Regions from separate parts of the Stenotrophomonas sp. CFBP8980 genome, predicted to be linked through region 2. Evidence: riboswitches for the same ligand, from Rfam matches in the RefSeq annotation. Region 2 holds a riboswitch; the other holds the start of a gene.

Region 1 (4,385 bases), on a different contig from region 2:
ATCAGGCGTCGACTTCGTCATCCTTGTACGCATCGACCGGGATGCAGGCGCACATCACGTTCTTGTCGCCGTACACGTTGTCCACCCGGGCCACGGGCGGCCAGTACTTGGACTGCTTCAGGCTGGCCAGCGGGAACGCCGCCAGTTCGCGCGGGTAGGCGTGGGTCCACTCGCTTGCGGTTACTGCGGTGGCCGTGTGCGGTGCGTTCTTCAGCGGATTGTCCTCACGCTCCAGGCGGCCATCTTCGATCGCGGCGATCTCTTCGCGGATCTGGATCATCGCGTCGATGAAGCGATCCAGCTCGTGCTGGGATTCGCTTTCGGTCGGCTCCACCATCAACGTGCCGGCGACCGGGAAACTCAGCGTCGGCGCGTGGAAGCCGAAATCGATCAGTCGCTTGGCGATGTCCTCGGCGCCGATGCCGCTGGTCTTTTCCAGCGGGCGCACGTCCAGGATGCACTCATGTGCCACCAGCCCGTTGCGGCCGGTGTACAGGGTCTTGAAGTGCGGGGCCAGGCGGGTGGCAATGTAGTTGGCGTTGAGCAGGGCGACCTGGGTCGCCTTGCGCAGGCCTTCGCTGCCCATCAGCGTGATGTACATCCAGCTGATCGGCAGGATCGAGGCGCTGCCGAAGGATGCCGCCGAGACCATGCCGACATCACCTTCGCCACCGAGCACGCGTGGCAGGAACGGGGCCAGGTGCGACTTCACCGCGCAGGGACCCACGCCGGGACCACCGCCGCCGTGCGGGATGCAGAAGGTCTTGTGGAGGTTCAGGTGCGACACGTCCGAGCCCCATTTGCCGGGCTTGGCCACGCCGACCAGTGCGTTCATGTTGGCGCCATCGGTGTACACCTGGCCGCCGTGCTGGTGGATGATCTCGCAGATCTCCACGATCTCTTCCTCGAACACGCCGTGCGTGGACGGGTAGGTGACCATCAGCGCGGCGAGGCGGTCGCTGTACTTTTCCGCATTGCGGCGGATGTCGTCGACATCGACGTTGCCGTTTGCATCGGTCTTGGTGACCACGACCTTCATGCCGCACATCTGCGCCGACGCCGGGTTGGTGCCGTGCGCCGAATCCGGGATCAGGCAGATATCGCGATGGTCATCGCCGCGCGAACGGTGATACGCGCGGATTGCCAGCAGGCCGGCGTATTCGCCCTGCGCGCCGGAATTGGGCTGCAGGCTGACCGCGTCGTAGCCGGTGCATTCCACCAGCATCGCTTCCAGGCCTTCGATCAGCGCCTTGTAGCCCACGGCCTGGTCGGCCGGCACCAGCGGATGGATGTTGCCGAACTCCGGCCAGGTCACCGGGATCATTTCGGCGGTGGCGTTGAGCTTCATGGTGCACGAACCCAGCGGGATCATCGTGCGGTCCATCGCCAGGTCCTTGTCGGCCAGCGAACGCAGGTAGCGCAGCAGTTCGTGCTCGCTGTGGTGGGTGTTGAACACCGGGTGGGTCAGGAATCCGCTGCGGCGGACCAGGGCGGCAGGGATGGCGTCGGCAGTGCTGCTGTCCAGCGTATCCACGTCGGCCTGTGCGCCGAACACCGCGGCCAGCGCGATCACATCTTCGCGGGTGGCGGTCTCGTCCAGGCTGATGCTGACCGAGCTGCTGTCGATGGCACGCAGGTTGTAGCCGGCCGCGCGCGCGGCGCCGTGGATGGCCGCGGCGTCGATGCCGGTGACATGCAGCGTATCGAAGAAGTCGCTGCCGACGGCCACGCCGTTGCTGCGCAGCGCAGCGGCCAGGATCGCGGCCAGGCGGTGGGTGCGGCGTGCAATGCGGGTCAGCCCGTCCGGGCCGTGGTACACCGCATACATCGAGGCCATCACCGCCAGCAGCACCTGGGCGGTACAGATGTTGGAGGTGGCCTTCTCGCGGCGGATGTGCTGCTCGCGGGTCTGCAGGGTGAGGCGGTAGGCGGGGTTGCCCTGTGCATCGATGGAGACCCCGATCAGGCGGCCCGGCATCGAGCGCTTGTAGGCATCGCGGCAGGCCATGAAGGCGGCATGCGGGCCACCAAAGCCGAACGGCACGCCGAAGCGCTGGCTGTTGCCGACCACGATGTCCGCGCCCCATTCGCCGGGGGCGGCCAGCAGGGTCAATGCGAGCAGATCGGTCGCCACCGCGACCAGGCCGCCGCGGGCGTGCACGGCATCGACCAGCGCTTTGTGGTCGGCCACCTGGCCGAAGGTGTCCGGATACTGCAGCAGCAGGCCGAAGGCCTCCGCTTCCAGCGCTTCGGCCGGGGTACCCACGCGCAGCACGATGCCCAGCGGTTCGGCGCGGGTGCGCAGCAGTTCCAGCGTCTGCGGATGCACCGCGTCATGCACGAAGAAGGTGTCCGACTTCGACTTGGCCGAACGCTTGGCCAGGGTCATCGCTTCGGCCGCCGCAGTGGCTTCGTCCAGCAGCGAGGCGTTGGCGATTTCCATGCCGGTCAGGTCCGCGCACAGGGTCTGGAAGTTGATCAGCGCTTCCATGCGGCCCTGGGAAATCTCGGCCTGGTAGGGGGTGTAGGCGGTGTACCACGCCGGATTTTCCAGGATGTTGCGCAGGATGACGTTCGGCGTGTGGGTGCCGTAGTAGCCCTGTCCGATGAAGCTGCGCAGCACGGTGTTCTGGTCGGCGATGGCGCGGATCTTGGCCAGTGCCTGCACTTCGGTGATCGATTCGGGCAGCGCCAGCGGCGCCGGCGACTTGATCCGGGCTGGCACGATGGCGTCGGTCAGCGCATCCAGCGAGGCATGGCCGACCACGCTCAGCATCTGCGCGATCTCCGCATCGTTGGGGCCGATGTGGCGCTCGACGAACGCGTTGTGGTGTTCAAGCTCGCGCAACGAAGGGGTGTTCTGGGACATGGCGAAGGATCCGTCGGGAAAGGGCACGCACGTGGGCAGGCTGCCGATCAGCAGCCTGCGGGGCGCCCCTCTGTCCTTTTGCCTGAGAGTTTGGAAGCGCGCGTGTGCGCGGCTTCGTGCCCCTTCGGCGCCGGATCGAACCGGTCTCTCCAGAGTTTTGATGCGGGTGGTCACGGGCCTGAGCGATTACGGGCGTTTGCGCCTTCGGCAGCGGTGTCCTGCTTCTCCCACCTTGTTGCCCGTCGATTATAGCGGCCCGCGTGGAAGCCGGGGGCGCGGCGGGCCGATACACACGGCTGAATGCGGTGCGACCCACCGGACGGATTCGGCGCGGATCGCATGGTAATGGGCCGGACAACGGCCTATCATGGCGCCATTCTCGTATTCATCCGGCGCCGCTTTCCTGTCCTGCCTGGGCCGGACCGGGCGCCCGCCGCGCATGGCCTGCGCGGATCCTCCGGACGCTCCCATGACTGCCGCCTCGCCTTCGACCCGCCGTCTGGCCCTGCTGCTTGCAGGCCTGGCGATGTTCGGCCCGTTCTCCATCGACACCATTTTCCCGGCATTTCCGCAGTTGGCGCAGCGGCTCGGGGTGGATGAAGTAGCGGTGCAGCAGACCGTCAGCGTCTACCTGCTGTTCTATGGGCTGATGAGCCTGGCCCACGGCCCCCTTTCCGATGCCTGGGGGCGCAAGAGGGTGATCCTCGGCGGGCTGGTGGTGTTCGTGGGCGCCTCGGTCGGCTGCGCGCTGTCCACCGACCTGACCACGCTGCTGATGTTCCGCGCGCTGCAGGGCCTGTCGGCCGGCGTCGGCATGATCGTAGGCCGCGCGGTGATCCGCGACCTGTACCACGGCCACGATGCGCAGCGGTTGATGAGCCAGGTGTCGATGATCTTCGGCATCGCGCCGGCCATCGCGCCGATCATCGGCGGCTGGATCCTGCTCAGCGGTGCCGGCTGGCCGCTGATCTTCTGGTTCCTGGTGGTGTTCTCGCTGCTGCTGCTGGTGGCTACCGCGCGCTTCCTGCCGGAAACCCACCCGATCGACGCGCGCACGCCGCTGTCGCCGCGCGGGCTGGTGCGCGACTACCTGCGCATCGGCTCGAACCCGCGCTTCATGCGGTTGGCGCTGGCCGGCAGCATCAACTTCGGTGGCATCTTCCTCTACATCGCCTCCGCGCCGATGTTCGTGATGCAGCACCTGCGGTTGGGCGAAGGCGGATTCGCCTGGCTGTTCATCCCGACCATCGGCGGCATGACGGCCGGTTCGTTCCTGTCCGGGCGCATGGCCGGCCGTACCACGCCGACGCGCCAGGTCAGCATCGGCTTCATCTGCTGTGCGGTTTCGGCCGTGCTGAACACCGGCTACGTTGCCATGGCCCCGCAGCTGGCGCTGCCGTGGGCGGTGCTGCCGATCTTCATCGGTGGCCTGGGCATGGCGCTGATCTTCCCGATCCTGGCGCTGGCGGTGCTGGACATGTATCCGCACCAGCGCGGGCTGGCCTCGTCATTGCAG
Region 2 (4,385 bases):
AGCCGGTAGGCCAGCACGCCGGCCAGCAACAGCGCCACCATCAGCAGCGTGGTCGCTACCGGACGCAGGATGAAGGCACGCGACAGGTTCATGCGCCGGCCTGCGCAGCGTCCTCGCTGATGATGCGCACGGCACTGCCGTCTTCCAGTCCGTCGATGCCTTCCACCACCACCTTTTCGCCGGCCTTCAGGCCACTGCGCACGGATACGCGCGTGCCGTCGGCCGGGCCCAGCACCACGTCGCGGCGCTGTGCCTTGTCGTCCTTGTCGATCACGTGCACGTAGTTGCCCTTGCTGCCGAACTGCACCGCGGCATCGGGGATCACCACCGCATCCTGCGCACCCAGCTGCAGCCGGATGTTGACGAACTGGTTGGGGAACAGTGCGTCGTCGGCGTTGGCGAACTGTGCACGCAGCTTCAGCGTGCCGGTGGCGGTATCGATCACGTTGTCCACGCTGGACAGTTCACCACGGCCCAGTTCGGCGCGTTCTTCGCGGTCCCAGGCCTGCACGGCCAAGACGGGCTGGCTGCGCACGGCGCCCAGCAGGGCAGGCAGTTCCGGTTCGGGCACGGTGAACAGCACGCTGATCGGCGCGGTCTGCGCCAGCGTCACCAGGCCGTCGGCATCGCTGCTGCGGATCAGGTTGCCGACATCCACGCGGCGCAGGCCGACGCGTCCACTCACCGGCGCGGTGATGCGGGTGTACTGCAGCTGCAGCTTCGCTTCATCCACGGTGGCCTGGTCGCTCAAGCGGCGGCCCTGCAGCTGGCGCACCTTGCTCTGCTGGTCGCTCAGCTCCTGCCCGGAAACATAGTTCTGTGCCTGCAGTTCGCCGAAGCGCCGAAGCTGGCGTTCGGCGTTTTCCAGTTCGGCCAGGTTCTGCTGCTGGGTGCCTTGGGCCTGCGCCAGTCGGACCTCGTACGGCCGCGGATCGATCTGCGCCAGCAGGTCGCCGGCATTCACGTGCTGGCCTTCGTTGAAATGCAGTTTCAGCAGTTCGCCATCCACGCGGCTGCGCACCACCACGCTGTGCAGCGGGGTCACCGTGCCGATCGCCTTCAGCCGCAGCTGCAGCGGTTCTGCGCTGGCGCGGGCGATGCGTACCGGGGTCGGCTTGCGGCCGCCCGCATCGTCTGCCACTACGTCGGCGCGCGGCCATGCCCACCATGCCAGCAGCACCGCAAGCACGATGACGGAAGCTGCCAGCAGCAGCGTGCGGTGACGGCGGGGGCGCGACGGTGGGTCAAGCGGCATGGGTCATCCTGCACCCTGCGATGGCGCAGGGAAGTGCTGCGCCAGGATCATCACTGCAGGCCTGGCAACGTGGGGAGGGTTGTCTGGCGGGGCCGCAGAAGCAGCGTGGCTGGATGCCGCCGCTCGCGCGACGGGCCTCCATGGTAGCCAATTGCGCGGCAGGTTTCCGCATGACCTTGGTCATGGTAGTGACGGCCAGCGGCCGTCACTACTCGTCTCAGTGCACTTCGTCGTGGTAAACAAACTTCGGCATTTCCCAGCGATAGTGGATCGCCAGCAGGCGCAGTGCGAAGCCGCCGGCCAGGCAGCACAGGATGGCGGTGTTGTCGGCCACGTTCCAGTGCAGAAGCGACAGGTAGGACGCGCCGGTCAGCAGCGAAATGATCGCGTACAACTCCTTCTGGAAAATCAGCGGCACTTCGTTGCACAGGATGTCGCGCAGCACACCACCGAAGGCACCGGTCAGCATGCCCGCGATCAACACGATCGGCGTGGCATGGCCACCATCGCGGGCGATCGCGCACCCGATCAGGGTGAAGGCGATCAGGCCCAGCCCGTCCAGCACCAGGAAGGTGCGGCGGAAGTGGTGCATCCAGCGCGCCACCCAGGTAGCGATCAGCGCGGCGCACACGGTGAAGCCGAGATACTCGGGGTGCTTCACCCAGGCCAACGGGTAGTGGCCAAGGATGATGTCGCGCAGCGATCCGCCGCCGAGGGCGGTGACGCAGGCGATCATCACCACGCCGAACAGGTCCATGCGGCGGCGGCCGGCGGACAGGGCGCCGGTCATGGCTTCGGCGGAAATGGCGATCAGGTAGATGATGGACAGCAACATGTGCAGGCTCCGGATGCGGTGGGGCCGGCCACGCGATACGCACCACCGATGCAGGCGCATCGACGAACGAAGGTGACCGGTGCCGCTCCCGCTGTCCTTTTGCCTGAGAGTTCAGCGGATGAGTCCGCGTGCCCCTTCGGCGGATCCTTGCGGATCTCTCTCCAGCTCGGCGATTGAGATACATGGTTGGTGGAATGCCATTCCACCGGCCTGAGCGATCATGGGAGCCTGCGCCTTCGGCGGGTGCCAGCGTGGCACCACTCTCCTGCATCCGGCACGTAGTGTAGCCGCTGGCGGCGGCTGGGCGATAATCGCGGCATGGCCCGCCCCGACACGCCCTGGTTCCTGTACCTGCTCGAATGCCGGGACGGCAGCTATTACGCGGGCATCAGCACCGATGTGCAGGCGCGCTTTGCCGCCCACCAGGCAGGCAAGGGCGCGCGCTATACCCGTGCGCGCCCACCGCTGCAGATCCTTGCGGTGCGCCAGTACCCGGACCGCGCCGAAGCCTCGCGTGCGGAGTGGCAGCTGAAAAAGCAGCCGCGTGCGCGCAAGCTGGCGTGGCTGACCGAAGCGCTGTAACACCGCCTTTCGTCCGCCGAGCATGGCTCGGCGCTACCACGGCAACCCCGGAGCGCCGAGCCACGGTCGGCGAGCGTAGCGGGTGTGCCGGTCACCCGCGCGGTGGGTCCTTCGGCGGTTTCACGTCGCCGAAAATGATCCGCGCGCTGCGCTGGTAGCTCCAGTACGCGACCGCCCAGTTCAGCAGCACCACCATCCGGTTGCGGAAGCCGATCAGGAAGAACACGTGGGCGGCCAGCCAGAACCACCACGCGAGCACGCCGGACAGCTGCAGTTTGCCCAGGTGCACGATCGCGGCCATGCGCCCGATGGTGGCCAGGTTGCCGTAGTCGGCGTATTTGAACGGACCCGGCGCCGGCTTGCCGTGCAGGCGCGCACGGACGGTGTCGGCCACGTGCTTGCCCATCTGCTTGGCGGCGGGCGCCACGCCGGGCACCGGCCGGCCATCGGCCTGGCTCAGGGCGGCCAGGTCACCGGCCACGAACAGTTCCGGGTGGCCGGGCAGGGTCAGGTCGGGCTCCACCAGCACGCGTCCAGCGCGGTCCAGCGGTGTGTCCAGCGTGGCGCCGAGCGGGCTTGCGGCCACGCCAGCGGCCCAGACCACGGTACGCGCGGGGACGAACTGCTCGCCCAGCTGGAAGCCCAGGCTGTCGATGGAGGTCACCGGTGTGCCGGTCAGTACCTCCACGCCCAGCTTTTCCAGCTGCCGGCGGGCCTTCAACGAAAGCACGTCCGGGAAGGTGGACAGCACGCGCGGCCCGGCTTCCACCAGCCGCACCTTGGCCGACGCCGGGTCGATGTGGCGGAACTCGTTGCGCAGGGTGTGGCGGGCGATTTCGGCCAGGGTGCCGGCCAGTTCCACGCCGGTGGGGCCGCCGCCGACCACCGCGAAGCTCAGCCAGGCGGCCTTCTTCTCCGGGTCCGGCTCGGCCTCGGCGCGCTCGAAAGCCAGCAACAGTTTGCGGCGCAAGGCAATGGCGTCGTCCAGGGTTTTCAGGCCGGGCGCATCCTTGGCCCATTCGTCATGGCCGAAGTAGGCGTGGGTGGCACCGCTGGCCAGCAGCAGGGTGTCGTACTCCAGCGATGTGCCATCCACCAGATGTACGCTGCGTGCCTGCTTGTCGATGCGGGTCACTTCGCCCAGGCGCACTTCCACGTTGCGCTGGTGGCCGAGGATATGCCGCAGCGGCGCGGCGATGTCCGGTGCCGACAGGCCGGCGGTGGCGACCTGGTACAGCAGCGGCTGGAACAGATGGTGGTTGCGGCGATCGACCAGGGTGATACGGATGCGCTCGCTGGCCAGGGCGCGGGCGGCCCAGAGGCCGGCGAAACCACCGCCGACGATGACCAGGTGGGGGGTGCGCTCGCGCGTCATTCGCGTGGCTCCAGTAGGGGGGCGTTGGGATGATCGCATGTCACACGGGCTGCTGCCGGTGTGGACCATACTGTCCGCACACCATCGTCAGCCTGGAGCAGGTATGTCCGAGCCGGAAAAGCGCATTGCCCTGTTGATCGACGCCGACAACGCACCCGCGTCGAAGATCGAAGAGGTGCTGGCCGAAGTGGCGCGGCACGGCGTGGCCAACGTCCGTCGCGCCTACGGCAACTGGAAAAGTCCCAGCCTGAAGGGCTGGGAAGCGGTGCTGCACGAGTACGCGATCCGTCCGATCCAGCAGTTCGCCTACAGCCGCGGCAAGAACGCGTCTGACATGG

Evidence for each region. A riboswitch is a leader RNA that binds a small molecule or an ion and turns the genes downstream of it on or off. The one in region 2 is predicted to bind glycine.
Region 1: linked by a shared signal. The riboswitch ahead of gcvP (aminomethyl-transferring glycine dehydrogenase) and the one ahead of SOM47_RS02870 (trimeric intracellular cation channel family protein) in region 2 are both predicted to bind glycine.

Annotation. Positions count from the first base shown of each region.
Region 1 covers NZ_JAXCXF010000002.1:70,120-74,504, forward strand. Annotated here, with positions in the region: gene gcvP (aminomethyl-transferring glycine dehydrogenase) at 2-2,869, opposite strand; glycine riboswitch at 2,930-3,032, opposite strand; gene SOM47_RS06365 (multidrug effflux MFS transporter) at 3,339-4,385, shown strand, end outside.
Region 2 covers NZ_JAXCXF010000001.1:645,260-649,644, forward strand. Annotated here, with positions in the region: gene SOM47_RS02860 (multidrug efflux RND transporter permease subunit) at 1-92, opposite strand, end outside; gene SOM47_RS02865 (MdtA/MuxA family multidrug efflux RND transporter periplasmic adaptor subunit) at 89-1,255, opposite strand; gene SOM47_RS02870 (trimeric intracellular cation channel family protein) at 1,473-2,090, opposite strand; glycine riboswitch at 2,172-2,265, opposite strand; glycine riboswitch at 2,278-2,368, opposite strand; gene SOM47_RS02875 (GIY-YIG nuclease family protein) at 2,409-2,672, shown strand; gene SOM47_RS02880 (NAD(P)/FAD-dependent oxidoreductase) at 2,764-4,047, opposite strand; gene SOM47_RS02885 (NYN domain-containing protein) at 4,151-4,385, shown strand, end outside.